Regions from separate parts of the Sinorhizobium sp. BG8 genome, predicted to be linked through region 1. Evidence: predicted binding sites of a transcription regulator. Region 1 holds the regulator's gene; each other region holds the start of a gene.

Region 1 (9,957 bases):
CAGGAGATGCAGGGAGAGCAGCATGAGCCCGATGCCTGTGATGGCCCTGCCCGCTCCGTGCCGTGCGGTCGAAGGTCCGGACTTGTAAATGGCAACACCCAAGAGGATGAACAACGGAGACAACCATTCGATGCCGGTTGCGACGATCCATGCCGTCACGGCCGTGCCGACGTTGGCACCGAGCAGCACAACCTGCGCCATGCGTGGCCTGACGAGGCCCCGCTCCACGAATGACGCCGTCATGAGGGCTGTGGCCGTCGAGCTCTGCAGGGCGAGCGTCGCAGCGAGGCCGGCGATGAACGAGCGCAGGCGTCCCTTGGTGCCGAGAGCGAGGCCCGAACGCAGCCTCGCGCCAAAGGCGTTCGTAACACCGTCTTTCACCTGAGCGAGCCCGAACAGCAGCAATGCGACGGCTCCGAAAAGGTTGATCATGACGATCGTTGAACTCACTGCCGTCCCACCCTGTTGCCGCTCCATCGAGCGCGATACTCTTTAAATCGAAGCCAGTGCCCGCCCTTGGTCAGACGTGCTCCGGTGTTCTTGCGGCATGATACAGGCTGAGTGGCATCGATGCGGCCAGAATCTCTCAATTATTTCAGAAAAAAATTGTTTGCCGACGAAATAATCCGTCAGGCCGTGGCCAGTTTGCGCCAACGTCCAGCGAATCGCATGCGAGGGCTTCGTCATCGGGCGGGAAAAGCAGGCCTCCCGGGCATCGCTAGGGACCCACTCGAACCGGTTGTCTTTGTGCGAACGGCATACTTCAATTCCGATAGACTTTCCGTTAAGAGACGGTTTCCGCCCAGCCGCTGGCTGCTGAACCAAGGAATGCTTGAAGATGCTCGAAACCCTGAGACGCGGCGCCCAGACTTGGGTCGCCAAAGCCCTGATGATCATTCTGGTCGTCTCCTTCGGCATCTGGGGCATATCGAGTTCCCTCGTGACGGCTGTGTCGAACTCCGTCGTGACGGTTGGCGATGTCAGTGTGTCCCCCACGGACTTCCGGCTTGCCTATGAGCGTCAGGTCGCCACGTTGTCGCAGCGTTTCGGGACGCGTCTGACGCGTGAACAGGCTCGCGCATTCGGCGTCGAGAACCAGGTCTTTGCTGAACTCGTTGCAGGGGCGACGCTCGACCAGCTTTCGCAGGACATGAACCTTGGCCTCTCCGAGGGCCGACTGGCACAGCTGATCGCCGACGATCCGGCGTTCCGCGGCGTCAACGGTCAGTTCGACCGCCTCGCCTTCTCGAGCACCCTGCGCAATGCCGGTCTTCGCGAGAACGACTACATCACCAACCGCAGCCAGGTGGCGGTCCGCAGCCAGATCGTCGAGGCGGTATCCGACGGCTACAAGGCGCCGGCAATCCTCACCGACGCGCTTCGCCAATACCGAAACGAAGCCCGCTCCGTCGATTACCTGCTCCTCAGCAACGCCAACATTGACGCGGTCAAGGCGCCGGCTGACGACGTGCTTGCACCCTGGTTCGAAGCCAATAAGGCAAAGTACAGGGCGCCCGAGTTTCGCAAGGTTGTCTACGTCACCCTCGAAGACAAGGACCTCGCCGATCCTTCGGCCATCACCGACGACATGGTGCGTGAGGAGTACGAGAGGACGAAGGACAAGTATCGGACGGCGGAGACCCGCACGATCGAGCAGCTTGCCTTCAAGGATCGCGCAGCTGCGGATGCGGCCGCGACGAAGCTTGCCGCCGGCACGAGTTTCGATGACATCGTCAAGGCCGAGGGCAAGACCTCCTCGGACGTCCTTCTCGGAGACTTCACGAAGGATCGCGTTCCGGATCCGCAGTTTGCCGACCCGGCTTTCGCCGTGGCGGCCGAAGGTGCCACGACACCGGTTGTGGAAGGCGCGTTCGGGCCGGTCATCCTGCGCGTGAGCAACATCCGTCCCGAGACGACGAAGACCCTGGACGAAGTCAAGGGCGATCTTCGCAACGAGCTTGCCCTTTCCGAGGCAAGTGACGGCATCATCTCGGTTCACGACAAGTTCGAGGACGCCCGGGCGACCGGCGCCACGGTCGCAGAGGCTGCCGACCAGTTGAGGCTCAAGGCAGTTACAATCGAAGCCATCGACAGCACGGGTAAGAACCCGGCCGGTGAGGACGTCGCAAGCATCCCCGAGGAGGCTGCACTGCTCGCCGAAGTGTTCAAGACGGACGTCGGCATGGAGGCCTCCACGGTCAATCTCGGTCGCGACGGCTACATCTGGTTCGAGGTTCTGGATGTCCAGCCCGAACGGGATCGTACGCTCGACGAAGTTCGCGATCGCGTCATTGCCGACTGGACGGCGGAACAGCAGCGCACTGCGCTTGCCGCCAAGGCCAAGGAGCTTGTAGAGCGGGTGACCAAGGGCGCGAAGCTCGCCGACATCGCCGGAGAAATGGGCCTCACGGTCGAAACAAAGGCCGGTTTGACCCGCGGCACCCAGGATCCGGTATTGAGCCCGGCCGCCGTCTCTGCCGCCTTCGGTGGTCCCGTCGGGCATGTGGCCGCCGCAGCCGGAGGCGATGGCGAAGGTCAGATCCTCCTTCAGGTGACGGACGTCAACTCCCAGGCCGTGCCTGACGCGCTTTCGAATGCCGAACAGCAGATCGAGGCTGTTGCCCGTGCCAGCGGCGACGACATCCTGGATCAGATAGTCAACGCGCTCCAGGCCTCCTACGGCGTTTCGATCAATCGGACGCTTGCCGAGCAGGTGATCAGCCAGTAGCCAGACAACGAGGAAGCCAAAGCGCACATGTCCGACCTGAAACCCTATATCGCCAAGGTCGCCGGCCGCACGCCGCTCAACCGCGATGAAGCGCGCGAAGCCTTCGAGATCATCATGTCGGGTGCGGCGACCCCATCGCAGATCGGCGGCTTCCTCATGGCGCTGCGTGTGCGCGGCGAGACCGTGGACGAGATCTACGGGGCTGTCGGCTCGATGCGGGCGCGCATGCTGCCCGTCAACGTGCCTTCGGACGCCATCGACATCGTTGGTACGGGGGCGATGGCACCGGCACCTACAATATCTCGACGCTTGCCTCGCTCATCGTCGCCGGCGCCGGGGTACCCGTCGCCAAGCACGGCAACCGGGCTCTCAGTTCCAAGGCCGGCACGGCGGATGCCCTGTCCTGCCTCGGGGTCAAGCTCGATATCGGCCCGGAGCAGATCTCCCGCTGCATTCAGGAGGCTGGTCTCGGCTTCATGTTCGCAAGCCAGCATCATCCCGCCATGAAGCACGTAGGCCCGTCCCGCGTGGAACTCGGCACCCGGACCATATTCAACCTGCTCGGGCCGCTCTCCAACCCCGGTGGGGTCGGCATGCAGCTGCTCGGTGTCTACTCCCCGGAATGGCTGCGGCCACTCGCAGAAGTCCTTCGCGATCTTGGATCCAAGCGCGTTTGGGTCGTGCACGGCTCCGGGCTGGACGAGATCACCACCACGGGCACGACGCAGGTCGTTGCGCTCGAGGATGGTCAGATCAGCAGTTTCGAACTGTCGCCGGCCGACTTCGGACTTGAACAGGTCGAGCTCGAAGCCATCCGCGGGGGCGATGGTGCCCATAATGCCCAGGCGCTGCGTGCGGTGCTCGACGGGGCTGACATGCCCTATCGCGACGTTTCTCTGGCCAATGCGGCCGCCGCGCTTCTGATCGCCGGCAAGGCGGGAAGCCTCGCGGAAGGCATGGAACTTGCGCGCGGCTCGTTGGCAAGCGGCAGTGCGCGGGCAGCACTCGACCGGCTGATTGCCGTTTCCAACGCGGCAGATTGAAGGTAGGCTTTCCCGATGACCGACATCCTGAAGAAGATCGAAATCTACAAGCGTGATGAGATCGCCGCCGCCAAGGCTCGGGTCCCCGTCGCAGAGCTCCGCGCCATGGCAAGGGATAGCGAGGCCCCGCGCGGATTTCACGCCAGCTTGCGGCAGAAGCAGGCCGAGGGCGCGTTCGGCCTGATCGCCGAGATCAAGAAGGCAAGCCCGTCCAAGGGACTGATCCGCCCGGACTTCGACCCGCCGGCGCTCGCCAAGGCATATGAGGAGGGCGGCGCCGCCTGTCTTTCTGTGCTGACGGATGCTCCGAGCTTCCAGGGTGCGCCGGAATTCCTCACGGCAGCCCGCGCGGCCTGTGCGCTGCCGGCCCTGCGCAAGGACTTCATGTTCGACAGCTACCAGGTTCTCGAGGCGCGTGCCTGGGGAGCCGATTGTATCCTCCTCATCATGGCGTCGCTCTCCGACGACGATGCGCGCATGCTCGAGGACGCCGCATTCTCGCTCGGAATGGACGTTCTGGTCGAGGTACACGACGAAGCCGAGATGGAACGCGGATTGCGCCTCCGTTCGAAGCTTATCGGCATCAACAACCGCAACCTGCGCACCTTCGAAGTCGATCTCGCCGTTTCCGAGCGCCTGTCTAAGATGGTGCCCGAGGACAAGCTGCTGGTCGGAGAGAGTGGCATCTTCACCCACGCCGACTGCCAGCGTCTCCGGCTATCGGGGATCTCGACGTTCCTCGTCGGAGAGAGCCTCATGCGCAAGGAGGACGTGGCAGCGGCCACGCGGGAGCTCCTTACAGGTTCTGCTTCCCTGTTGGCGGCGGAGTAACGAATGTCCGGTCTCACTCACATCGATGCCGCCGGGACGGCGAACATGGTCGACGTGGGGGACAAGACCGAGACGGTCAGGGTGGCTGTCGCGGAAGGCTATGTCCGCATGGCGCCGGAGACGCTTTCCCTCATCCGTTCCGGCAATGCCAAAAAAGGCGATGTGATCGGCACGGCACGGCTGGCTGGAATCATGGCCGCCAAGCGCACGTCCGATCTCATTCCGCTCTGCCACCCGCTCATGCTGACGAAGGTTGCCGTCGACATCTCGGAAGACCCTGCCCTCCCCGGGCTCAGGGTTGAGGCCATGGCAAAGTTGAGCGGCCGGACAGGCGTCGAGATGGAAGCGCTCACTGCAGTCAGCGTCGCCTGCCTCACCATCTACGACATGGCCAAGGCCGCGGACCGCGAAATGGAAATCGGCGGCGTCCGGCTCGTCGAGAAATCCGGGGGACGTTCCGGCGACTATCGCCGCGACGAGACAGCACGCACATGAACCTTCTACCCGTCGCCGAGGCCCTGGACCGTTTGCTGGCGGCTGCCGTGCCTTCAGAGCGGACGGAAATCGTGCCCCTCCACGACGGCGCAGGCCGCGTGCTTGCGCAAGACGTTCGAGCCCGCCTGACCCAGCCGCCCTTCGATAATTCAGCAATGGACGGCTATGCGCTTCGCCACTCCGATATCGAGAAGCCCGGATCGGTACTGGCCGTCGTCGGAACGTCCGCTGCAGGGCACGCTTTCGGAGGCACGGTAGAACCCGGTCAGGCGGTACGGATTTTCACCGGCGCACCTCTTCCAGCGGGTGCGGATACCGTCCTTCTGCAGGAGGACGCGGAGAGACTGGACGAGCTTAGGGTGCGAACGACCTTCGTGCCAGCAAAGGGTCGTCACATCCGGCCACGCGGCCAGGACTTTACCGAGGGCGAAGTCGTCCTGCACAGCGGTGACCTCCTCGACGCCGGTCGCCTCACGGTCGCTGCTGCGATGAATTATCCGGAGCTCACGGTCTATGCCCGACCGCGGATCGCCCTCATCGCCACCGGCGACGAACTCGTGGCACCGGGAACACCGCCCGGCCCCAGCCAGATCGTCGCGTCCAACGGTTTCGGCGTCGCGGCTCTTGGACGGGAGGCTGGCGCGGAGATCGTTGATTTCGGCATCGTAAAGGACGATCCCGTCGCACTGCGGGCGGTCATTGAGGCCGCCGCCGCCACAGCCCCGACGTGATCGTGACCCTCGGAGGTGCGTCCGTCGGCGACCATGACCTCGTCCAGGGCGTGATGCGAGAAGCGGGTATGCAGCTCGATTTCTGGCGTATCGCAATGCGCCCGGGAAAACCCTTGATGGTCGGCAAATTGGGTAAGGCACAGGTGTTCGGCCTGCCCGGAAATCCGGTTTCGAGCCTCGTTTGCGGTTTGTTGTTCCTGGAACCCCTCGTGCACCGGCTCGCTCGAACCCCGGCCAGGAATCGTTTGCGCACGCTGGTGACCGCGACCGCTCTAGCCGAGAACGATCGCCGCCAGGACTATTTGCGCGCACGCATCATCCGCTTGCAGGATGGCTCGCTCGCGGCGAGTGCGTTCGGCCAGCAGGACTCCTCCATGATGAAGGTTTTTGCCGGATCGGACTGCCTGATCGTCCGCCCGCCGCATGCCCCGGCACTGGAAGCCGGCGCGCAATGCGATGTCCTCATGCTGCGGGAGCCAGCCTGAGATTCTCGCTGCTTCGTCGAGAATAATCTCGCATTCTGCGCCGTACCTTCACGAAATCTTATCCACTTGCGGAACACATATGGAACATATAGTGTCTGTTCTGGATTTGTTTCACTAATGATTCTGGGGTGCAGGATATGCTGACGCGCAAGCAACAGGAACTTCTCTTGTTCATCCACGAGCGGATGAAGGAGTCGGGAATCCCGCCATCCTTTGATGAAATGAAGGATGCGCTCGACCTGGCATCCAAGTCCGGCATCCACCGGCTCATCACGGCGCTGGAGGAAAGAGGCTTCATCCGCCGCCTCCCGAACAGGGCGCGCGCCCTCGAGGTCATAAAGCTGCCGGACTCCTATTCATCGAGCCTTCAGCCGAAGCGCGGTTTCTCGCCGAGCGTGATCGAGGGAAGCAGAGGCAAGACACAGCCGCCTCCAGCACAGAAAGCGGCGGCAGGCGACGACTTCTCCTCGTCGGTCTCCATCCCCGTCATGGGCCGGATCGCTGCCGGTGTGCCGATTTCCGCTATCCAGAACAACACCCACGACATTACCATTCCGGCCGAAATGATCGGCAGCGGCGAGCACTATGCCCTTGAGGTCAAGGGCGACTCGATGATCGAGGCCGGCATTCTCGATGGTGACACCGTCATTATCCGGAATGCCAGCAACGCCAATCCGGGTGAAATCGTAGTAGCCCTCGTGGACGACGAGGAAGCGACGCTAAAGCGGTTCCGTCGCAAGGGTGCGTCCATCGCTCTCGAGGCGGCAAACCCCGCATACGAAACAAGGATCTTCGGCCCTGACCGCGTGAAGATCCAGGGAAAGCTTGTGGGGCTCATCCGCCGCTATCATTGAGGCACGCGTCCGCCTGACGCCTACTCCGCCTTGAACTGATTGCTGCGCCAATCATATGTACGGTGCATGGCCCATGGCCTGTCCAATGACGTGATCGACGTCTCGATGCGGGCGTTCGCGGGAAATGACCCGTGCCCGCCCAGAGCATAGATTTCGAGCGCTCCTGTCCGCCTCAACGTCTGTGCCGTTACGATGGTGGCACTGCAAGCCGCGGATTTCAGGAATTGCGGCGCGATCACCAGATCTGCCGTTCCGCAGGCCGCTGCAAGGTAGGCCGGATCCTCGATTGCCACGATGCGCCATCCGGAAGGCGACCGTACGGCACACCATTGTTTCGGGCGGCATAGGAACCGCGAGGGTTCGGCTTGCGCGCCAAACGCCTCCTTCATCGCCGCGCGGACGGCTGGGCCGTCCTCCATTTTATGGTCGCGACCGGACAGCGTTTGACGCCGGGTTGCTGTCTCGCCGAATGTACTGGCACGCGCTGCGGCCATGTGGGGGGGGCTGTAGGGACCGAGACGCAGAGCTCGCCGCCACTGATCATAGACGAAGGCTGGCGGTTTCTGCCTGTTGATCGACACGCCTGTTGCAGAGACCACGCCAACGAGTTTTGCATCCTCGGAAACGAGTACCTCCGGCAGCCTCGTTTCCGGGAGGAGTGCCAGGATGCCAGCCGCGATGAGCGGAAGGCCGATAAGCCGCAGTCTCGTATGCAGGATGCAGAGCAAGCCGCCGCCCGCTGCGATCAGGTAGACGCTTTCCTGCGGTAGGCGGCCAGTGACGATTTCCCCTCCCCACCCCGCGACCCAGTGCGACATGTCGATCATCCACCCTATCCCCTTGCCCATCACATAGAGGGCAGGTTGGTCGATCCCGAACGGCATGAGCAGCATTGCGATCATGCCTGCGGGCATGACGACTAGGCTGATGACGGGCATGGCGACGAGATTTCCGGCAAGCCCGAATGCCGGAATGCGATGGAAATGCGCCATGGAGTAGATAAGGGTGGCGAGGCTTCCAACCAGTGACGACAGAACCAGTCCGCTGATGAAGGCCGTGACCGGTCGCAGGATCCGGGTAGTCCTGAGCGAGGCCGTCGCGCGTTTTACCGGGCGATCACGCCAGATAGCATAGGCGGCCACCAGTCCGAGCGTAGCCGCGTAGGACATCTGGAAGCCCGGTCCCGTCACCGCCGACGGCGTGACGGCGAGGATGACCAGCGCCGAAAGGGCGATGTTGCGCAGGCTGATCGCAACACGGTCGAAGAACACGGCTATGAGCATGATCGAGATCATGATCCAGGACCGCACTGCCGAAACGGCGCCGCCGGAGATCAGGATGTAGAGCGTCACCATCCCGAGCGCACCGGCTGCTGCGAACTTTCTGATGGGATAGCGCTCGGCAAGCCCCGGAAAGATCACAAGCACCGACCGGGCGCCGACCAGGAAGGTACCGGCCGCGAGCACCATGTTGAGGCCGGAGATTGCGAGCACATGCGCAAGTCCCGCCTGCCTCAGTGCTTCGACGGTCTCGTCGCTGATCGCGCGCTGTTCGGCGGTGACGAGAGCCGCAGCGATCGCACCGGAATCCCCCGGAATCGCGTCCCGAATTCTATCCGAGATCCCGTTTCTCCATCCCTCCACTTTCTGCCAGAAGGCCTCGCGCAGACCAACCGCTTCGACATCCTCCATGCGCGTCTGAATGAGCTCGGGTTTTCCGTAGAAGAAACCGACGGCACCCGTGCCGGCCATGTAGGCATCGAAGGAAAAGTCATTGAGACCAGGGAGGGCTGGTCCCGAGGGAGGGCTCAGTCTCGCTCGCCCCGTGATGATGTCCCCCAAATCAAAAGGGGCGCTCTTTCCTCGGGAGATAATGTTGATGGTCATCGGAGGACGCCTGAGCGCAGGGTCATGCGTGCTGGTGAGCCTCAGGGTGTATCGGACACGACCGCCCGCGTCCGCCTCCCTCGCCAGAACGCGCCCCTCGACAGTCGTCGTCACCGGGCAGTCCAACAGGATCGTCGACATTCTCTCGCTTTCCCAGGCCGCGAAGAGCATGCCAAGCGGCATCAGGAAAGCGGCGGCGGCGACAGGCATTCTCCAGTCCGGCGCGTATCGCATGCGGAAGGCCGGCCACGCGAATACGGCGCAGGAAAGGGCGACAAAGACGAGTGGCGGATCATGGGGAAGCAAGAACCACAAACCGGACCCCGTCCCCAACAGCACGGGAACAAAGAGGAAGAAATGCCCGTGGTCACCCTCGGTGGCGATTGCCTCGCGCGCCTGTCCGCCTAGACCGTTGGCGCGGTGAATGGCGTTCCTGAGCCTTTGCCCGACGCCGTGGCGGATGTCCGCCCCTTGCCTCGGAAACGATTTCTGCACTTCAACCTTGGGATGCGGCAGCCGAGGAACCTGACCCTCGATGTCAGCCTGCAGCGCATCATGCGTGTCCTCGCTTATCCGCATTCGAAGGCGAACTCCGCAAACCGCGGAGGATCATGCAGTCAATTGCGCGTCATTGCAATCTACGGTCGATAAAACGGCCTGTCAGAGGACAGAAGATATGCCCCCTCCCTAATTTTAGTTTCACGCCCAGAAGTTGCTTGCAACTGCAGCGGAAGAGTAGATATTGCGTTGCCGGGACGCCGTATTGCAACGCACCATTCTCCCTTCGTCATGCTTGGCAGGGGGGCGCAAATGGGATAGCAACACCGCAGTCTACAGGTCTGGCACAAAACTGTGCCACGTGGCAGAAACGGAGGTCGTGATGACAGGAAAAAGCGCGGATGTA
Region 2 (9,957 bases), 610 kb from region 1:
CGATCGCCACGCCCGCCTTCATCGGCTGCCCATCCGGCTCGCCGGTGATCGACATGAAACCGGACATGCCCTGGACGATATAGTCGTAGCCCGCAAGGGCAGCATAGGGCCCGGTCTGGCCGAAGCCCGTGATCGAGCAGTAGACGAGCTTTGGATTTTCCCTGCGGAGGCTCTCGTAGTCGAGCCCGTACTTCACGAGCCCGCCCACCTTGAAATTCTCGATGAGGACGTCGGCACTGCGCGCAAGCCGGCGCACCGTCTGTTGCCCCTCTTCCGTCTTCAGGTCGACTGCGATCGAGCGTTTCCCGCGGTTGGTGGAGTGGTAGTAGGCGGCGGAAAGGTTCTCGCCCTCCTTGCCCTCGACGAAGGGAGGTCCCCAGGCGCGGGTATCGTCGCCGCCTTCGGGATTTTCGACCTTCACCACGTCGGCACCCATGTCGGCCAGCATCTGTCCCGCCCAGGGACCGGCCAGCACGCGTGCCAGCTCGACCACCCTGATGCCCGAAAGCGGCAGATTCTTGCGTTCCATCACTCGCTCCCAACTCGCGCGGCGCTCACGTCTGTCTTGCCTGCCGCCGCCCGCTTTTCATTGACTAACAAAAAGCTGGAACGGGCGATAGCAGCGCCGCGGCATGAGATCATGACGGCTCCGACTGACCTGATGCCGATGGCGAGCGTACCGGTCTTTCAGATCGCCGGAGAGACGGGAGGGATGCTGGCCGTTTTGTTCAGCTTGCGCTCGCGCCAGATGATGTAGAGGCCCGAGCTGATGATGATGGCGATGCCGAGCCATTTCAGCGGATCCGGCAGGTCGCCGAACACCCACCAGCCCAGGATGGTGGCCGAAACGATTTCCAGATACTGGAGCGGCGCCAGCGTGGAAGCGGGCGCTGCACGGTAGGCATAGACACTGAGAACGCCGGAAATGGTGGCTGCGGCCCCCACGCCAAGAAGGAAGAACCCGTTCAGCCGGTCCGGCATCACCGGCGTCAGCGCGGCAAGGCCGGTGGGACCGCCCGCGGCCAGCAGCGCGCCGGTGAAGATCGCTCCCCACAGGCCGGCATGTGTTTGCATCGACCACGGATCCTCGCTCTGCGAGGCGAAGCGGGTGATCAGCAGGAAGATCGCAAACGCAAAGGCAGCAACCACGGGCAGCAGCGCCACCGGCCCAACCTCCTGCAGGCTCGGCTGGATCACCAGCAGTGCTCCCACGAAACCCACGACGCAGGCGGTGTAGCGTCGCCAGCCGATCGTCTCCTTGAGCACGATCGAACCGAGAATTGTCAGAATGATCGGCTCTACGAAGAAGATCGCGATGGCATCGGCCAGCTCCATGACCGCAAGAGCCATGGTGAAACTGACCATCACGACGGTCGCGAGCAGCCCGCGAAGTGCGTGCAGTCCCGTCTTCTTCCAGGTGAGATCCCATAAGGTGCCGCGCATGAGCACGATCGGCAGCAGGAACACGACCTGCACGACGAAGCGGAAGAGTGTGACTTCTACTGCCGGCACATGGGCGACAGAGAGTTTTGAAAAGATATCGATGATCGGCGAGATCAGCACCGATATCACCATCAGGGTGAGGCCGACGCCGATGTCATGGCGGAGCGTGGAAAGAGAGGATGGAGGCATTGCCGTCATTTCGATCAAGAGTTTTTCCGGCAGGCATCGACAACCTCTAGACACCAAAGGGAAAATGTCTCGATTGCATCCTCGCGGAGCGGCCGGAGTTCGTTGAGCGTCTCGTGCCTTGCCTGCGGATAGATGATGCTCGTCACCTTCTCAAGCCCCGATTTCTTCATCCGCGCGGCAAGCCAGGAGACGGCCTTTCCATAGTCCGTTGCCGGATCGGCGCTGCCACCCACAAGGTGGATGGGCAATCGGCGCGGTAGGCGCGCAAGCGCCTGTATCTGCCCACCAGCATAGACGAGCGTGAAGACATCGATCCACAGCGACACGCTGCAATCGAAGCCGCACAGCGGATCGGCTATGTAGCGGGAGACCTCGTCTTCGTCGCGGGACAGCCAGTCGAACTCTGTCCGGCGGTTCGCGACAGCCCTCCCCCACGCCCGGAACGTCAGGTCCGGCAGGATCCGGCTCGGGACATCAGATCCCTTGAGCATACGTTCAAGCCGCAGCAATGCTTGCCCGAGGCGCCCTGCTGCTCCGCCGTGGAAGTTCGCGTTCCACACGGCAAGACCTTCGATCTTTCCTGGAAAGGTCTCCGCGAAGTTCAGCGCGATAAGTCCTCCCATGGAATGACCGAGGAGGATCACAGGCAGGCCGGGGTGGCTTGCGCTCGCATGTTCGCGAAGCGCCAGCAGGTCCTCCAGGACGCAACGTGCCCCTTCCCGCCCGGCGAACCGGCCCTGGGGACCGTCGGGCGCTTGCGTCTCCCCATGACCGCGGTGGTCGTGCGCATAGACATGAAAACCTCGGTCCGACAGCCTCTCGGCGAAGGCCCCGTAGCGGCCGGCATGTTCCGCCATACCATGGCTCAGCAGCACAAGGCCTGTCGGGGCACCGGCCGCCGGTAAATGGCGGCAAGCGAGAACGGCGCCGGTCGGGCTTTGCAGCGAGAAAATCTGTTCGAACTTGGACATCGGATCACGAAACTGAAGAAAGCCCATCAAATTGATTTGGCTGGCAAAAGCAATGGACATGCAGGAGCCGCCGACTGCCACGGCATGGCGCGTCACTCAAACTTTGCGATTAGGGGTTGCAATGTTCATGTTTATGTCCTTTTATATTCCCTATCCGTTCCAATTGAGGTTCTGTCATGAAGACAAAGACCGCAATAGCAGTGTTGTTCGGCATCCAAACCGCATTTCTCCCTCTCCTGGCCGCTGCGGCAGAGGAGACACATCCCGCCGCGGGCGGCACCGACGGGACCCGGCAGGTCCTTTCGATCACCTGGCAACCGGGCTTCTGCGAGACCCGCCGCAATCGCCCGGAATGCGCGGACAACTCCGCCGGGACATCCGAGTCGACCGGTTTTTCCCTTCATGGGCTCTGGCAGTTGAAGAAGGGGTATTGCGGCATCGATGCCGAATTGAAGAAGCGCGACAGCTCCGGCAAATGGACGGAGCTTCCGCCGCTCACGCTTTCGCACGCGACGGCGAAACGCCTGGAGGTCGCGATGCCCGGAGTGAAGTCTGGGCTGGACCGTCACCAGTGGCTGCGCAACGGCACGTGCAGCGCGACGACGGCAGAGGCCTATTACCTCCGCTCCCTGGACCTCCTCGATGCGGTGAACGCCTCTCCCGTGCGCTCGCTGTTCGAGCGAAAGGCAGGCGGCGAGGTCACGGCCACCGAGATACGCACTGCATTCGACGAGGCATTCGGCAGCGGTGCCGGCGAACGTGTCCGCATAACATGTCGAAAAGCCGGCGAGCGCCTGCTCGTGATCGGACTAACCATCGGCCTCTCCTCGGCAGACGATACGGAGACAGACCTTGCAGGCCTCATCCATGGCGCCTCCTCCACGGAGCCGAAATGCGGATCCGGCCATGTCATGGCCGCCGGTCTGGATTGACACCGCACATGAGCGATTTGTTAGGCCCGCCGGTATACCATCGCGCGGGCTTGGGGAAATGAACAATGTCTGGCAACCCGGACGCTCCAGCCTGAAGCCTTGGACTATTCGATGTTCGCCGCCGGTCGCACCCGACGTGCCGAACGACCCGGGAGGTGTGTCTTGAGCGTGGCAATGGCAGCATCCGAGACGCCGGTCTGGCGGCGGGCCAGACCCTGGTTCGTCCTGTTAGCGATCGGTCTCTTCGTCACCTTCGCCGACATCTCTAACGGCGTGCTTACGCTCGGCGACGTGGACGATCACCTGCGCAATCTGCAGATCCGTCACCTGCTGGATACCGGCGCGTGGTACGACATGTCGCTGCCCTTCGTTCAGACCCCGGACGTCTATGTGTCTCCCTGGTCGCGGCTGGTGGATCTGCCCTACTTCGTCCTGACGCGGATATTCGGACTCTTCGCCGCGCCGGACCTTGCATTTCGCCTGTCGACCTTCGTGTGGTCGATTGCGATGACCGTCCTCTTCTCATGGCTCGCCGCTTCCGCGATGCGCCTCATCAACGGCACGGGCCGAAAGATCGAACTCCTGCCGGTCGCGGCGGCCGGATTCGCGATGACGCTTTCCTTCCTGGAATTCACGCCGGGGCGAACGGACCATCACAACGTCCAAATCCTGTGCATGGTCGGCATGATCGTTGGCCTCGCGGCAGGAGGCAGACGTGGCGCTGCGGTCTCCGGGATAGCCGCGGCGCTCTCCATCGTCACCGGGCTTGAATGCCTGCCCTTCATCGTCGCGGCCTATGCCGTCCTCGTCGTCGCGCATATGCTGGGCAAGGCCGGCAGCGGACAGTTCCTGAGAGTGTCGGCGATCTCGATGCTCGCCACAGCGCTGGTGTCGGCGCTCGCCTTCCTGGGGCCGGAGGGAAGTCTTTCGGTTCAGTGCGATGCGTTTTCCGCTCCCTACATCGCAGCCATCGCCGGATCGTCAGCGCTACTGATCGGCGCGTCATTGTTCGAACGCCACGTCCCGCATCCCGCGGGCAGGCTGGCGCTCTACTCCTTCGGCGGAGCGGCGGTTCTGGCAGTGCTCGCCTATGCCTTTCCGGCGTGCCTCGCGGGGCCCTACCAGATGATCGACCCGGTCTCGAAGACCCTTTGGCTCGATCGCCTCTGGCAGGAGCACGGCATCCTGATGCACGCCCGAGAGGGATTGCGATGGCCGAGCGTCGTCCTCGCAATGCATGCGCTCGTTCTCATTTACGTGTCGCCGACCGTCATTCGCGCTTTTCGCGAGGGGCGTGCGGGTGTCGCAGCCGCCTATGCCATGGCCACCCTCGCGCTCCTCTTGAGCCTCGTGCTGATGCGATACGTCCGCTTTCCCACCGCCTTTGTTCCGCTTTTCATTCCGACCCTGTTCGCATCGCTTCAGGTCCCATCGACTGCCGCCCGATCGATCGCCAGGAGCAGGGCCGGAACTGTCCTGCTGATCGCGCCCGCCACGGCGGCCATCGTCGCGGTCGCCGCTCTCTTTCTGACCGTTCCCGTCGCACCAAGACCCTACGATGCGATTGACTATCTCGCCCGCGACGAATGTGTCGGTGAGGACATGTCCGCCCTTGCATCGATTCCGCCCGGGCGGATCATGACCCCGACGGGCCTTGGCCTGCCGGTCGCAGAGAACCGCATCCCGGGGATCAGCGTCGGCGCCATTCCCTTCCATCGCGCGTCGCCCGGAATCCGCAGGAGCATGCTTGCCTTCACCACTTCGGATCCTGCGGTGCGGCGCGACGTGCTCGCTCCCTTCGACTACCTCGCCGTATGCCGCCCGAGTCGACGTTTCGACGAGGCTTCCGCTCCGCTCTATGTCGGCCTCGCCAGAGATGGACGCTGGCCTGGGCTCGTTCCTGTGCCGAACCCCGTTCAGAGCAGATTTCAGCTCTACCGGATCGATCATTCGGCGCTCCAGTGACGGATCGCCGACGCGATGTGATCCGGCCGAGGGGAATCGGCTGCGGGCGGCAGGTCCCGATCCTCGTCGCCCGAAGCCGTTGGAGGCCTCCCCGCACCGGGCATGCGAAAATGCCACCTTCAGCCAGCATCCGATACCGCCGACACGCGACATGGCCACAACTCTCGTCCGCCAACATCACGACGCCTGCCCTGCCGCCGCATTGAACATTGCCGCCCGCGGAATATTCGCCTAAATAGCGGCAACCCCAGTTTCCCCCCGCGCGGAGCAACGCATTCATGGCACGTCAGTTCATTTATCACATGGCCGGGCTCAACAAGGCCTACGGCAACAAGAAAGTCCTCGAGAACATCCACCTCTCGTTCTATCCCGACGCCAAGATCGGTATCCTCGGCCCGAACGGCGCCGGTAAGTCGACGGTGCTGCGCATCATGGCAGGCCTCGACAAGGAATTCACGGGCGAGGCCTGGGTGGCCGAAGGCGCAACGGTCGGCTACCTGCCGCAGGAGCCGCAACTCGATGCGTCGAAGACGGTCCTCGAGAACGTCATGGAGGGGGTAGCCAAGAAGAAGGCCATCCTCGACCGCTACAACGAACTGATGATGAACTATTCCGACGAGACCGCCGACGAAGGCGCAAAGCTCCAGGACATCATCGACAGCCAGAACCTCTGGGACCTCGAAAGCCAGGTGGAAATGGCGATGGACGCGCTTCGCTGCCCGCCCGGCGATTCCGGTGTCGAACAGCTTTCGGGTGGTGAGAAGCGCCGCGTGGCGCTCTGCAAGCTGCTCCTGTCGCAGCCCGACCTGCTGCTGCTCGACGAACCAACCAACCACCTCGACGCCGAGACGATCGCCTGGCTCGAAAAGCATCTGCGCGAGTATCCCGGCGCCGTGCTGATGATTACCCACGATCGCTACTTCCTCGACAACGTCACCGGCTGGATTCTCGAGCTCGACCGCGGTCGCGGCATCCCCTACGAGGGCAACTACTCCGCATATCTGCAGGCCAAGGCGAAGCGCATGGCCCAGGAAGGTCGCGAGGAAGCAAGCCGACAGAAGGCGCTTTCGCGCGAACAGGAGTGGATCGCTTCCAGCCCGAAGGCCCGCCAGGCAAAGTCCAAGGCCCGTATCCGCGCTTATGACGAGCTGGTGAAGGCAGCAGCCGACCGTCGCCCGGGCGATGCCCAGATCGTCATCCCGGTTGGCGAGCGCCTCGGACAGGTGGTCATCGAGGCAGAGAACCTCACCAAGGGCTATGGCGACACGGTTCTCATCGAGAACCTCACTTTCAAGCTGCCGCCCGGCGGCATCGTCGGCGTCATCGGTCCGAACGGCGCGGGTAAGACGACGCTCTTCCGCATGATCACCGGGCAGGAGAAGCCGGACAGCGGCGAAATCCGTGTCGGCGAGACGGTCGATCTCGGCTACGTCGACCAGAGCCGCGACGCGCTCGATGGCAACAAGACCGTCTGGGAGGAGATTTCCGGCGGCAACGACATCATCAAGCTCGGCAAGCACGAAGTGAACTCGCGCGCATACTGCGGCGCCTTCAATTTCAAGGGCGGCGACCAGCAGCAGAAGGTCGGCACGCTCTCGGGCGGCCAGCGCAACCGCGTCCACCTCGCCAAGATGCTGAAGGCCGGCGGCAACGTGATCCTGCTCGACGAACCGACCAACGACCTCGACACGGAGACGCTCGCCGCTCTGGAAGACGCGTTGGAAAACTTCGCCGGTTGCGCGGTCATCATCAGCCACGACCGCATGTTCCTGGACCGGCTCGCCACCCATATTCTCGCCTTCGAAGGCGATAGCCATGTCGAGTGGTTCGAAGGAAACTTCGAGGACTACGAGCAGGACAAGATCCGCCGCCTCGGCGCCGACTCGGTCAATCCGAAGCGTGTGACCTACAAGCGCCTGACGCGCTAACCCGCGACAGAAGCTTCCGCGGCCGCAACACGCAGGCCGCGGAAGTGAAAGCTATAGCTCCCACCGTGGACGCGAGTACGCACGCAAATTCTTCTCATCCATAGACAGAAGAAAGCCTGCGAACAGACGGTTATTATTCAATCTTCCGCAGTCACGAAACTAGATCAGCCGAACATGCTGGGCATTCCCCGTGCCGGGCACAGTCGAGCATCGCGGGCGATTAACCCATTGCCGCGGAATCGAAACGGCGGATGAATGCATCCGCCGTCTCTCACCAATTCAATTGATTGCTGACCTTTTCCGGCCGGATCAAGCCGCCCGGCGGTAGCCCGTTCCCGGTGCAGCCGAGGCTGCACCGCTGGTGCGGAATGCGCTGAGCTGGGTCGCGATCGAGGCGGCTTCCTGCGTCAGCGCCTGGCTTGCAGCATTGGCCTGCTCCACCATTGCCGCGTTCTGCTGGGTAATCTGGTCCATCGCGTTGACAGCCGTGTTGACGGCCTGGAGGCCTGTCGCCTGCTCTGCCGTGCTGGCGCGAATGGCGCTGAAAACGGAACTGACCTCTACGACCTGCGTCACGATGAGACGGAGCGAGTCCGCCACCTCGTTCACCGAGCGCACGCCGTCCTCGACCTGGCCATGCGACTTGGCGATGAGGTTCTGGATGTCCTTCGCCGCATCGGCGCAACGCTGGGCAAGCGCCCGGACTTCGGATGCGACGACGGCAAATCCGCGCCCGGCCTCGCCGGCACGCGCCGCCTCGATGCCGGCATTGAGCGCGAGCAGATTGGTCTGGAACGCAATTTCGTCGATGACGTCGATGATGTTCGCGATGCTTGCGGAGGACTGTTGTATCTCCTGCATTGCCGACATTGCCTCGGAGACGACTTCGCCGCTGCGTTCGGCGTTTTCGCGGGCGGCCGTGACGAGGGCGTCAGCCTCCTTGGCGCTCTGCGCCGTCTGGCGCACGGTCGTCGTCACTTCCTCAACGGCCGCTGCCGTCTCTTCGAGATTTGCCGCCTGGCGTTCGGTGCGTTTGGCGAGATTATCCGAAGCAGAAGCGATTTCCTGGGCACTGAGGTGGATCGCCCCGGCACCGGTGCTGATGCTGCCGATCGTCTGCGACAGTGCGGCGACGGCGTGGTTGAAGTTGTCCCGCAGCGTCAGATAGGCGTCAGGCAGATCGCCCTCGATCTGCGCCGTCAGGTCACCGGCGGCGATGCGTTGCAGGGCCGCACCGAAGCTGTCGCTCACGCGCTTGCGTTCTTCGGCGATGACTTCCGCCTGAACGGCCTGCTGCTTTGTCGCGTCGGACGCGTTCATGTAGACCGAGATGGACAGGTCCATATCGAGGAAGACCGCCTTGATGAGCGCGTTCAACTTGCTGGCCGCCATCTCCGCGGTCACTTCCTTCTTGGCGAACAGGCCGCCCTTCGGCCACATTTCCGCCAATGCCTTCGTCAAGAAGTGTTCGATGATCAGCGCATAGCCGCCGATGTACCAGCGCGGCTCAAGGCCGATCCGTTCGTGGATCCGGCCGATCGACAGGATCTTCGCAACATAGTCCGCGCTGAAGTTGCCCGCGGAAATATTCGCCCAGTGGCCGAGCTGCGCATTTTTCGCCCGCGCCATGTGATCGTTCGAGGAAAAAAGGTGACTGACCTCCGGCGTTGCCCGGACGATTCCGTAGAAGGTGTCGAGGGCGGCCGGCAGTTCGCGCTCGATGAAAGGTTTGAGGGAACGAAGTTCGCCGCGGGCGGCGGCATCGAGACCGATGTATTCCAGCCGGCGGTTGATATCCTGATCGGGGGCGGAAGGCGTGGTCACAGCATTCATCGGCGTTCCAGACACAAAAATGGGAATCGCACTTCAGGAAGTGAAGCGTTCGTTCGTGGGCATGGCCTTTACGGGAGTGTCCTCCCATCCAATGCCGGTCATCGGCTCGGGTCGACGCTTCATCCGCATCGACTGCTCGGCTCTATGATCGACAGGTAATACAGCTAGGGTAAACCGCGAGTTAAGACGCAACTCCAGTTTGCGGCGTGCCGGTCGGCGATCGCGGCGGACTGACGGTCAAGGCGCATGCCCCGGCCGTCCGCATTCAGGGGGTCAGGCTGCCCGCGAAATGGATCGGAAGACCGCGCGCGCGGCGGTCAGTCGCGCGTTGCGACAGGGCACCATGCTCAGGATTTCCGAGGCGAAGCTCTGGGCGTTTTCGCGCGCTTTTTCAAGGTTCGAGACCTTCGTGGGGTCCATGGTGTAGAGCGTGCCGCCGCTTTCGAAGATGTCGCGGAAAGCCACCCGCTCCACGATCGAGGTATCGAGCACGGCTACGCCTCTTTCCGCAAGTACCGCCTTGATCGCGGTCATCGCACGGGTGGTCACCAGGCTGTTCATCCGCGTCAGCACAACCGAATGGTTGACCCGTACACCGGCCTTGTCGGCGAGCTGGCGCAGAAGTTCGAGAATGAGCGCCCCACCCTTGGCATCCATGGCGCAGCCCTGGATGGGGATCAGCACATGGTCAGAAAG
Region 3 (9,957 bases), 620 kb from region 1:
CCGGCCGCGAGGTTCTTCTTCTCGGCAGTTCGATGAAGCGCGTGACCAACGTTGCGCGCGACATTGGCCTGATGGAAGGACTGAAGCCCTTTATCGCGGAAGACGAGTTCGGCTACATTCCGCGTGACAAGGTCGTGGTCATCCTGACCGGCAGCCAGGGTGAGCCCCGCGCGGCGCTTGCGAAGATCGCGCGCGACGAAATGCGTGACGTCGCCTTCACGGCCGGCGACACGGTCATTTTCTCGTCGCGCGCCATTCCGGGCAACGAGAAGGCGATCAACGACATCAAGAACGGCCTCATCGAACAGGGTCTCCATATCGTGACGGACAGCGAGGCACTCGTGCACGTCTCGGGTCATCCACGCCGCAACGAATTGCAGCAGATGTATGCCTGGACCCGCCCGCAGATGGTGGTACCCGTTCACGGCGAGGCGGCGCATCTGACCGCGCAGGCGGAACTCGCCGAACAGTCCGGCGTCCTGTCGGTCCCAAGGGTGCGCAACGGCAACATCCTGCGGCTTGCTCCGGGGCCGGCGGAAGTCATCGGCGAGGCGCCGCACGGGCGTATCTTCAAGGACGGCAACCTCATCGGGGACTACGAGGAGATGGGGATCGGCGATCGCCGCAAGCTCTCCTTCGTCGGCCACGTCTCGGTCAATGTCATCCTGGACGAGCGCTATGATTTCCTCGGCGATCCGGAGGTGGAGCCCTACGGCTTGCCCGAGTTCGACGACGAGGGCGAGGACATGGGCGATACGCTCTATGACGCGGTACTGGGTGCCGTCGAGAGCATTCCCCGCGCGCGACGCAAGGATCTCGCGACCGTCAGGGAGGCCGTGCGCCGGGCCGTTCGGGCAATGGCAAACGACACCTGGGGCAAGAAGCCCGTCGTCACGGTCTTCGTGACGAAGGTATGACCACCTGACGGCTGCTGCCTGCGGCCGTAACCACTTTGTGACCGGGAGAAGAAGTGATGCTAGGCCGCGTGAATCACATCGCGATTGCCGTTCCGGATCTCGCTACTGCGGCCGGCTCCTATCGTGATGTTCTCGGTGCAACGGTCACCGCCCCCCAGGCCCTTCCCGAGCACGGCGTGACGGTCGTCTTCGTGGAACTTCCGAACACCAAGGTCGAGCTGCTGGAGCCGCTCGGGGAGGCGTCGCCCATCGCCTCCTTCCTCGAGAAGTCGCCGTCCGGCGGCATGCACCACGTGTGCTACGAAGTGGAGGACATCCTCGCGGCACGCGACAGGCTGGTCGAGGGTGGAGCGCGCATTCTTGGGGACGGTAACCCGAAGATCGGTGCCCACGGAAAGCCGGTTCTGTTCCTCCACCCCAAGGACTTCTTCGGTACGCTGATCGAGCTTGAGCAGGTGTGACAGCACGTCGCTTGCATCGGGTTTGAATTCGATCGCCGGCGGGGGTATTAGAAGCCGCACCGGCGTCACGTTTCGCCATTGCCATCGGTCAGGGCTTGCCGGAGAGACGCAGGCCCATCAAGGACGCATTCGATGCAGTTATTCTCGATCTTCGCCGTCTATTTCATCGTCTGGTGGCTGACCCTCTTTGCGGTTCTGCCATTCGGCCTGAAGACCCAGGCGGAAGAAAACGAGGTCGTGCTGGGAAGCGTGGAGAGCGCGCCCGCCCGTTTCCGCGCTGGCCGGGTAGTCCTGATGACGACCATCGTCTCCGCGATCATCTACGGCTGTTGGTATGTCGCTTCGGTGAAGTACGGCTATGGCATCGACTCCATCCCGCAATTCGCACCGAAATTTGACTGATCCCAAGACGGGGTTGGAGATGTGACGGGCGCACGCTTGTCTTGCCTCCGACAAAGGGATGCCGGATCGGCAACGCGTGTCGCGCCTCAATCATTGGTATAGGTGCGACTACCCCTCGGAATATGCGGCCCGGACGTTTTTTTCATTTTTTTCGTCCAGCTGGAATTTGTACCCTGAATCGGTTCATTCGCTTGTTGGCACCTACGCCTTCCGCCGTATGTCGGTGGATGCGAACCGGGTACATTTCGACCATTGGTAGCAAGAAAATCATACAAATCCGCCGGACGGGTGAAATTTGCCGACGCGTTGTCACAAATCTGTAATAGCGGGCTTCTAAAGCGGTTTCGAGAAGGCAAAAAAAAACAAGGCTGAAAGCCCTGTTTTTAAAGTATCGCGTGATCTTTATCCGTTGCCGGTGGCAGCGTCTGCGCGCGCCAAAGATCTGATCCTCCCAAGACTTGACCGCGAAAATGACAGGAATTTGTACTCCCTGCCTCTTTTGTGGCCTGAACCTAGCCCAAACCTTAGGCGTTGTCATCCGCTTTTTTTGCATTTTTGATACACTGGAATATTTTTTTTCCGTTGACAAACTTCCCGCAATTTCCGTTATTGACGGGCTCTTTTTCGAGCCGGCTTACGAAGCTCCGGTTGCCGCACCTTCGCAGTTCAAGATTGCCGTCCGAGACCCTTCCGCCGGGTTCCCTTCCTGCGATGAAGCGTTTATGTACGCGTGAAAATCAACGTCGTTTCGCCCGATTCTTCGTTTAGGCGGAAGCATCAACTGGACCCTGCCATGCGCCTCTCTCGCTTTTTCATGCCCATTCTGAAGGAAAACCCCAAGGAGGCGGAGATCGTCTCGCACCGGTTGATGCTTCGCGCCGGCATGATCAAGCAGAATTCCTCCGGCATCTATACATGGCTGCCGCTGGGTAAGCGCGTGCTCGACAAGGTCAATGCGATCATCCGTGAGGAACAGAACCGCTCCGGCGCAGTCGAACTGCTGATGCCGACGCTGCAGTCTGCCGAGCTCTGGCAGGAAAGCGGCCGCTATGATGCCTACGGCAAGGAGATGCTGCGCATCAAGGACCGGCAGGACCGGCCGATGCTCTATGGTCCGACCAACGAAGAGATGATCACGGACGTGTTCCGTTCCTACGTCAAGTCCTACAAGGACCTGCCGCTCAATCTCTACCATATCCAGCTCAAGTTCCGTGACGAGATCCGTCCGCGTTTCGGCACCATGCGATCGCGCGAATTCCTGATGAAGGACGCCTACTCCTTCGACCTTGACCGCGAAAGCGCGGAGCACGCTTACAATCGTATGTTCGCTGCCTACCTGCGTACCTTCTCGCGCATGGGACTGCGCGCCATTCCGATGCGCGCCGACACGGGTCCGATCGGGGGCAATCTCAGCCACGAGTTCATCATCCTGGCGGAGACCGGCGAGTCCGAAGTGTTCTGCCACAAGGACTTCCTGAACTTCGACATTCCGGACGTGGATACCAATTTCGACGACGTTGCGGGTCTCCGCGGCATCTTCGACAAGTGGACCTCCCTCTACGCCGCAACGTCCGAAATGCACGATGCGGACGCGTTCGACGCCATCCCCGAGGGTGAACGGCTTTCGGCCCGCGGTATCGAGGTCGGCCATATCTTCTATTTCGGCACAAAATACTCCGAGCCGCTGGGCGCGAAGGTACAAGGCCCCGACGGCAAGGAGCATCCGGTCCACATGGGCTCCTATGGCATCGGACCGACCCGTCTCGTGCCGGCGATCATCGAAGCATCGCACGATGAGAACGGCATCATCTGGCCGAAGGCGGTCGCCCCCTTCGAAGCGATCATCATTAACATGAAGGCCGGCGACGCAGGCTGCGACGGTGCCTGCGAGCAGATCTATACGGCGCTCCGCAACGCGGGCGTCGATGCCCTCTATGACGACACGGACGACCGGGCAGGGACCAAGTTCGCCACGGCCGACCTCATCGGTGCGCCCCTTCAGATCATTGCCGGCCCGCGTTCCGTCGCGAATGGCGAAGTGGAAGTGAAGGACCGCAAGACCGGCGCACGCGAGACCCTGACCGTCGAGGCGGCGATCGCCCGAGTGACGGCTAACTGATCCGGAGACATCATGGCAGAGGCAGCGAGCGGCGAAGTTGAGAGGCCGGTGGAAAGCCGGCTGGCAAGCCGCCCGTTTTCCGCTTTCGAACGAATGGTCGCCTGGCGCTACCTGCGGTCCCGCCGCAAGGAAGCGTTTATTTCGGTCATCGCGGGTTTCTCCTTCATCGGCATTATGCTCGGCGTGGCGACGCTCATCATCGTGATGGCGGTGATGAACGGTTTCCGTACGGAACTCATCTCGCGAATTCTGGGCATCAACGGCCACATGATCGTGCAGCCGATCGACGGGCCGCTGGATAATTACGCTGCGCTCGCCGAGAAGTTCTCCGCGGTGCCCGGCGTGACCATGGCCATCCCGCTCGTCGAGGGGCAGACGCTGGCTTCCGGGCCGGGCGGCGCGGGTACCGGCGCGCTGGTCCGCGGCATTCGCGCCGAAGACCTGACCAAGATGAAGATGGTCTCGGACCATATCAAGGAAGGCGATCTCGTCGGTTTTGCTGCCGGTAACGGCGTGGCGATTGGCGCCCGCATGGCCGAGGCGCTCGGCATCCGAGCAGGTCAGCAGATAACGCTGGTGGCGCCCGAGGGTGACGTCACGCCGCTCGGCGTCAATCCTCGCGTGAAGAGCTATCCCGTTTCGGCTGTCTTCGAGATCGGCATGTCGGAATACGATGCATCGATCATCTACATGCCGCTGGAAGAGTCGCAGCTCTACTTCAATGCCGAAGGCATCGTGCAGTCGATCGAGCTTTTCGTTTCCGATCCTGATCGCATAGACGACCTGCGCGAATCCGTGGAGGCGGCGGCCGGGCGGCAGATCTACATAACCGACTGGCGGCAGCGCAATCGCACCTTCTTCTCCGCGCTTGAAGTCGAGCGGAACGTGATGTTCATGATCCTGACGCTGATCGTGCTGGTGGCCGCGCTCAACATCATCTCCGGCCTCATCATGCTGGTGAAGGACAAGGGCAGCGATATCGCAATCCTGCGCACCATGGGTGCGAGTTCCGGGGCGATCATGCGGATCTTCTTCATGACCGGGGCCGCGATCGGCACGGTCGGAACATTCGCGGGCGTGCTTCTCGGCGTCATCGTCTGCCTCAATGTCGAATCGATCCGCCAGTTCTTTTCCTGGATCTCGGGGACGACGCTGTTCAACCCCGAGCTCTACTTCCTGAGTCAGCTGCCGGCCGACATGAACGCAGGCGAAACCGTCTCCGTCATCGTCATGGCACTTCTCCTCTCCTTCCTGGCGACCATCTTCCCGGCGTGGCGCGCATCCAGGCTCGATCCCGTCCAGGCCCTTCGTTACGAATAGGAAGACCATTTCCATGAATGCACGCGTGGCATTGCAACTGTCCGGCGTCGAGCGCCATTACGGCCAGGGCGAGACGCTGCTTTCGATCCTGAAGGGAGCCGATTTCACCTTGCGCAGCGGCGAGACGGTGGCATTGGTGGCGCCTTCCGGTACCGGCAAGTCGACGCTCCTTCACATCGCCGGCCTTCTGGAGAAGCCGGACGCGGGCGAGGTGATGATCAACGGGGTCTCGTGCGGCAATCTCGACGACGAGAAGCGTACGGCCATCCGAAGAGCTGAAATCGGGTTCGTGTACCAGTTCCATCATCTCCTGCCGGAATTCTCCGCGCTGGAAAACATCATGATGCCGCAGCTGATCTCCGGTCTTTCCAAGGCGGAAGCTCGGGTGCGCGCGGCCCAGTTGCTGGACTACATGCGCATCGGCCATCGCGCCGAACACCGCCCCTCGGAGCTCTCCGGCGGTGAGCAGCAGCGCGTCGCGATCGCCCGCGCGGTCGCCAACGCGCCAATGGTTCTTCTTGCGGACGAGCCGACGGGCAACCTTGATCCGGAGACGGCCGGCTATGTGTTCGAGGCGCTGGAAGCCCTGGTTCGCCAGTCGGGGCTCGCGGCATTGATCGCAACCCACAACCACGAGCTTGCCTCCCTCATGGATCGTCGTGTCACGATCGAGGACGGCAAGGTGCACGAACTGCGCTAAACGGCTTCGGTGCTGCGGGCGGCCCCTTACTCGCCGCCGAGGCCGCAAGCCTTCTGACCGATCTGGTCGTCCCAGTCCTTGAGCAAAACCAGCTCGCCCTTCACGGTGAGTGCCTTGCTGTTGACCTTCCCCTTGCCGGTCAGGACGTTGAAATCGCATTCGGTCGTATTGTTCTGATCGAGCGTATCGTAGGACGAGTAGGTGTATCCTGCCACGACGAAGTCAAAATTGCGGTAGGCGACCGTCAGCGTCTGCCGCCAGCGGTCTCGCCCGACAGCATCGTTCTTCGTGGTGATTGCGATCGAGCCGTTAGCAAGTGCGGCAAGTTCCGGCTCCTGGCCGAACATGGCGTAGTTTCCCCAGACCTTGTTGGGAAGTGCGGTGACCAGCTCGAGCCGCTTTTCGTCACCCTTGTTGATGTAAATATAGATGCCGTTGTCGTCGTCGCTGCCTTCCTCGGGCTTTGCGATCAGCGCGAGGTCGGGATTGGCATCCTTGTTCCAGTCTCCGCCTGCGGCAGCGACGATCCTGTCGGCCGGAAAATCGGCGGCGCCGACCGGCATCGGCAAAAGCGCGGCAAGGATCAGCGGCAAGAGACGTTTCATCGATGGTTCCGGGGCTCCGGTTCGTGCGGCGGGATCAGGTGAAACGAGACTATTCGATCCCTTCCGATTGTCCAGACGCGTCTGGCCTTCCGGATCCGCGTCGCGATATGGCTCGCTTGACACGTGAACAAAAATAGAACAAAATAAAAACATACAAAGAAAGGGAGCCTTGCAATGACCGATTTTCTGCGTGACCTCGCTGCATTCGCATCCATGGCCATGTTCGTGGCGAGCTTCTCCGTCATCATCCTCGGAATGTAGAGACTACCTTCGCAGTCGCAATCGGCCGCCCGGGTGTTTGGTTCTGCGTGGTCCCTCCGTTTGATATCGGGGAAAAGGGCGGTCGTGCGCTGCCGTTATGGACTCACGAGCGGCGAATCCGTGTATCGTCACCTCTTCTTCGATGAGGTGCAGGTATGGCGGGTGATACGACGGCGACGGTTTCCGGAGACGAGGCGAAAGGATCGCCGGCTTTCGTGCATCTGAGGGTGCATTCGGCCTTTTCCCTGCTCGAAGGGGCGCTGCCCATCAAGAAGATTGTCGGCAAGGCGGTCTCGGACGGCCAGCCGGCCATTGCCATCACCGACACGAACAACCTGTTTGCGGCTCTGGAATTTTCCCAGAAGGCGGTCGGCGACGGCATTCAGCCGGTGATCGGCTGCCAGCTCTCGATCGACATGGAGGACGAAGGTGACGGTGAGCGGCGCGGCGGTCAGGCCCAGCTTGCCAAGCTCCCGTCCGTGGTCCTGCTCGCTGCGACGGAGGAGGGTTATGTTCGCCTTGTTGAACTGGTGAGCCGCGCCTATCTCGGCGGCGAGGGCGGCCAGTCTGTGCGCATCGCGCTTTCCTGGCTGGAGGAGGGCACTGAAGGGCTCATCGCCCTCACGGGCGCTTCCACGGGACCCGTCGACATGGCACTCATCGCGGGCCAGCCTACGGTCGCGGCCTCGAGGCTCTCCGCGCTGAAGCGGCTCTTTGGAGATCGCCTCTATGTCGAGCTGCAGCGGCACGGACGCTACGACCGGCAGCACGAACGCCGCATGATCGAATTCGCCTATGCACAGGACCTGCCGCTGGTCGCGACCAACGAGCCGTTCTTTCCGTCGCCGGACGACTACGACGCTCACGACGCTCTCATGGCCGTCGCGCACAATGCCATGGTGTCGGACGACAGCCGTTTCCGCCTGTCGCCGGATCACTACCTCAAGAGCCGGAAGGACATGGCGGCGCTCTTCGCCGACATGCCGGAGGCGCTCGAGAACACCGTCGAGATTGCGCGGCGATGCTCCTTCATCCTGAAGACGCGTGGGCCGATCCTGCCGCGCTTCACCGGTGCCACCGACGATCCCGCGGAGGCCGAGCGTGCCGAATCCGCGGAACTCCGCCGCCAGGCGGCCGAAGGGCTGGAAGAGCGAATGGACAAGCTCGGCCTTTCGCCGGGTTATTCGCGCGAGGACTATGTGGAGCGCCTTGATTTCGAGCTCGGCGTCATCGAGCGAATGAAATTTCCGGGCTACTTCCTGATCGTTTCCGACTTCATCAAGTGGGCCAAGCAGCAGAACATACCCGTCGGACCCGGCCGTGGTTCGGGTGCAGGCTCGCTGGTCGCCTATGCGCTGACCATCACCGATGTCGATCCGCTGCGGTTCTCTCTTCTGTTCGAGCGCTTCCTGAACCCCGAACGTGTGTCGATGCCGGACTTCGACATCGACTTCTGCCAGGACCGCCGCGAAGAGGTGATCCGCTACGTCCAGCGGAAGTATGGCCGCGAACAGGTGGCGCAGATCATCACCTTCGGTTCGCTGCAGGCGCGCGCGGCCTTGCGGGATGTCGGGCGAGTCCTCGAAATGCCCTACGGGCAGGTCGACCGGATCTGCAAGCTGGTGCCGAACAATCCTGCGAACCCGACGCCCCTCTACAAGGCGATCGAGGAGGAGCCCAAGCTGCAGGAAGAGGCGGAGAACGAGCCGGTCGTCGCACGCCTGCTCGACATCGCCCAGAAGATCGAGGGGCTTTACCGCCACGCCTCGACGCATGCCGCCGGCATCGTCATCGGCGACAGGCCGCTGTCGCAGCTCGTGCCGATGTATCGCGATCCGCGCTCCGACATGCCCGTCACCCAGTTCAACATGAAATGGGTGGAGCAGGCCGGCCTCGTGAAGTTCGACTTCCTCGGGCTGAAGACCCTGACCGTTCTCAAGACCGCGGTGGATTTCATCCGCAAGCGCGAGATCGAGGTGAAGCTCGAAAGCCTGCCGCTGGATGACGGCCTGACCTACGAGATGCTGTCGCGCGGCGAAACGGTCGGCGTCTTCCAGGTTGAAAGTGCCGGCATGCGCAAGGCGCTCATCGGCATGCGTCCGGACTGCATCGAGGACATCATCGCGCTCGTGGCCCTCTACCGGCCGGGCCCGATGGAGAACATCCCGGTCTACAACGCCCGCAAGCACGGTGAAGAGGAGATCGAATCGATCCATCCGATGATCGATCATCTCCTGAAGGAAACCCAGGGCGTTATCGTCTACCAGGAACAGGTGATGCAGATCGCCCAGGTTCTGTCGGGATACTCTCTCGGCGAGGCCGATCTGCTTCGCCGCGCCATGGGTAAGAAGATCAAGGAGGAGATGGACAAGCAGCGTGCCCGCTTCGTCGAGGGCGCGGTGAAGAACGGCGTCTCCAAGCCGCAATCCGACCTCATCTTCGACCTGCTCGCCAAGTTCGCGAACTACGGCTTCAACAAGTCGCACGCCGCCGCCTACGCCATCGTCTCCTACCAGACGGCCTACCTCAAGGCGCACTATCCAGTCGAGTTCCTCGCCGCGTCGATGACCTACGACATGTCGAACACGGACAAGCTCAACGATTTCAGGCAGGATGCTGCGCGCCTCGGCATCAAGGTCGTGCCGCCTTCGGTGCAGACGTCGTTTGCTCATTTCGAGACCGGCGAAAACCGCATCTACTATGCGCTTGCGGCAATCAAGGGCGTTGGCGAGGCCGCGGTTCAGCACATCGTCGACGTGCGCGGCGACCGTCCCTTCGAAAGCCTCGAGGACTTTTGCCTTAGGATCGACCCCAAGTTCGTCAACCGGCGCGTCTTTGAAAGCCTGATTTCCGCAGGTGCCTTCGATTGTTTCGGCCATGACCGTGCCGCGCTGATCGGCGGGATGGACCGCCTGCTCGGCTATGCCCAACGTGCGCAGGAAAACAAGACAAGCGGCCAGAGCGACATGTTCGGTGCGGGCGCCGCAACCGGTCCGGAGGTCATTTCATTTCCCTCCTACACGCCTTGGCTCGCATCCGAGAAGCTGCACCGGGAGTTCCAGGTGCTCGGCTTCTACCTCTCCGCCCATCCGCTCGACACCTACAACGTGATGCTCGCGAAGATGCGGGTTCAAGGCTTCTCGGATTTTGCAGCGGCAGTGAAGAAGGGCGC

What was found. Region 1 encodes LexA, which represses DNA repair genes until DNA is damaged. Its sites were predicted from a motif close to TGTTCNNNNTGTGTTCNG; they were not measured.
Region 2: a site for LexA is predicted at 2,748-2,765, ahead of F3Y30_RS16930 (ribonuclease). Genes of this name have one in related genera too.
Region 3: a site for LexA is predicted at 6,648-6,665, ahead of dnaE (DNA polymerase III subunit alpha). Genes of this name have one in related genera too.

The regions. Positions count from the first base shown of each region.
Region 1 is NZ_CP044011.1:2,985,078-2,995,034, forward strand. Features, by position in the region: gene F3Y30_RS14105 (Na/Pi cotransporter family protein) at 1-450, opposite strand, end outside; gene F3Y30_RS14110 (peptidylprolyl isomerase) at 839-2,728, shown strand; partial or broken gene trpD (anthranilate phosphoribosyltransferase) at 2,756-3,771, shown strand; gene trpC (indole-3-glycerol phosphate synthase TrpC) at 3,787-4,602, shown strand; gene moaC (cyclic pyranopterin monophosphate synthase MoaC) at 4,606-5,097, shown strand; partial or broken gene glp (gephyrin-like molybdotransferase Glp) at 5,094-6,313, shown strand; gene lexA (transcriptional repressor LexA) at 6,451-7,167, shown strand; gene F3Y30_RS14140 (ComEC/Rec2 family competence protein) at 7,188-9,632, opposite strand; gene gltA (citrate synthase) at 9,934-9,957, shown strand, end outside.
Region 2 is NZ_CP044011.1:3,598,717-3,608,673, forward strand. Features, by position in the region: gene F3Y30_RS16915 (CaiB/BaiF CoA-transferase family protein) at 1-529, opposite strand, end outside; gene F3Y30_RS16920 (DMT family transporter) at 688-1,641, opposite strand; gene F3Y30_RS16925 (alpha/beta hydrolase) at 1,647-2,603, opposite strand; gene F3Y30_RS16930 (ribonuclease) at 2,780-3,535, shown strand; gene F3Y30_RS16935 (hypothetical protein) at 3,698-5,500, shown strand; gene ettA (energy-dependent translational throttle protein EttA) at 5,779-7,428, shown strand; gene F3Y30_RS16945 (globin-coupled sensor protein) at 7,738-9,261, opposite strand; gene F3Y30_RS26625 (hypothetical protein) at 9,281-9,409, shown strand; gene F3Y30_RS16950 (ParA family protein) at 9,535-9,957, opposite strand, start outside.
Region 3 is NZ_CP044011.1:2,365,812-2,375,768, forward strand. Features, by position in the region: gene F3Y30_RS11080 (ribonuclease J) at 1-917, shown strand, start outside; gene mce (methylmalonyl-CoA epimerase) at 974-1,378, shown strand; gene F3Y30_RS11090 (DUF1467 family protein) at 1,511-1,780, shown strand; gene proS (proline--tRNA ligase) at 2,574-3,899, shown strand; gene F3Y30_RS11100 (lipoprotein-releasing ABC transporter permease subunit) at 3,912-5,219, shown strand; gene F3Y30_RS11105 (ABC transporter ATP-binding protein) at 5,233-5,919, shown strand; gene F3Y30_RS11110 (hypothetical protein) at 5,946-6,524, opposite strand; gene dnaE (DNA polymerase III subunit alpha) at 6,941-9,957, shown strand, end outside.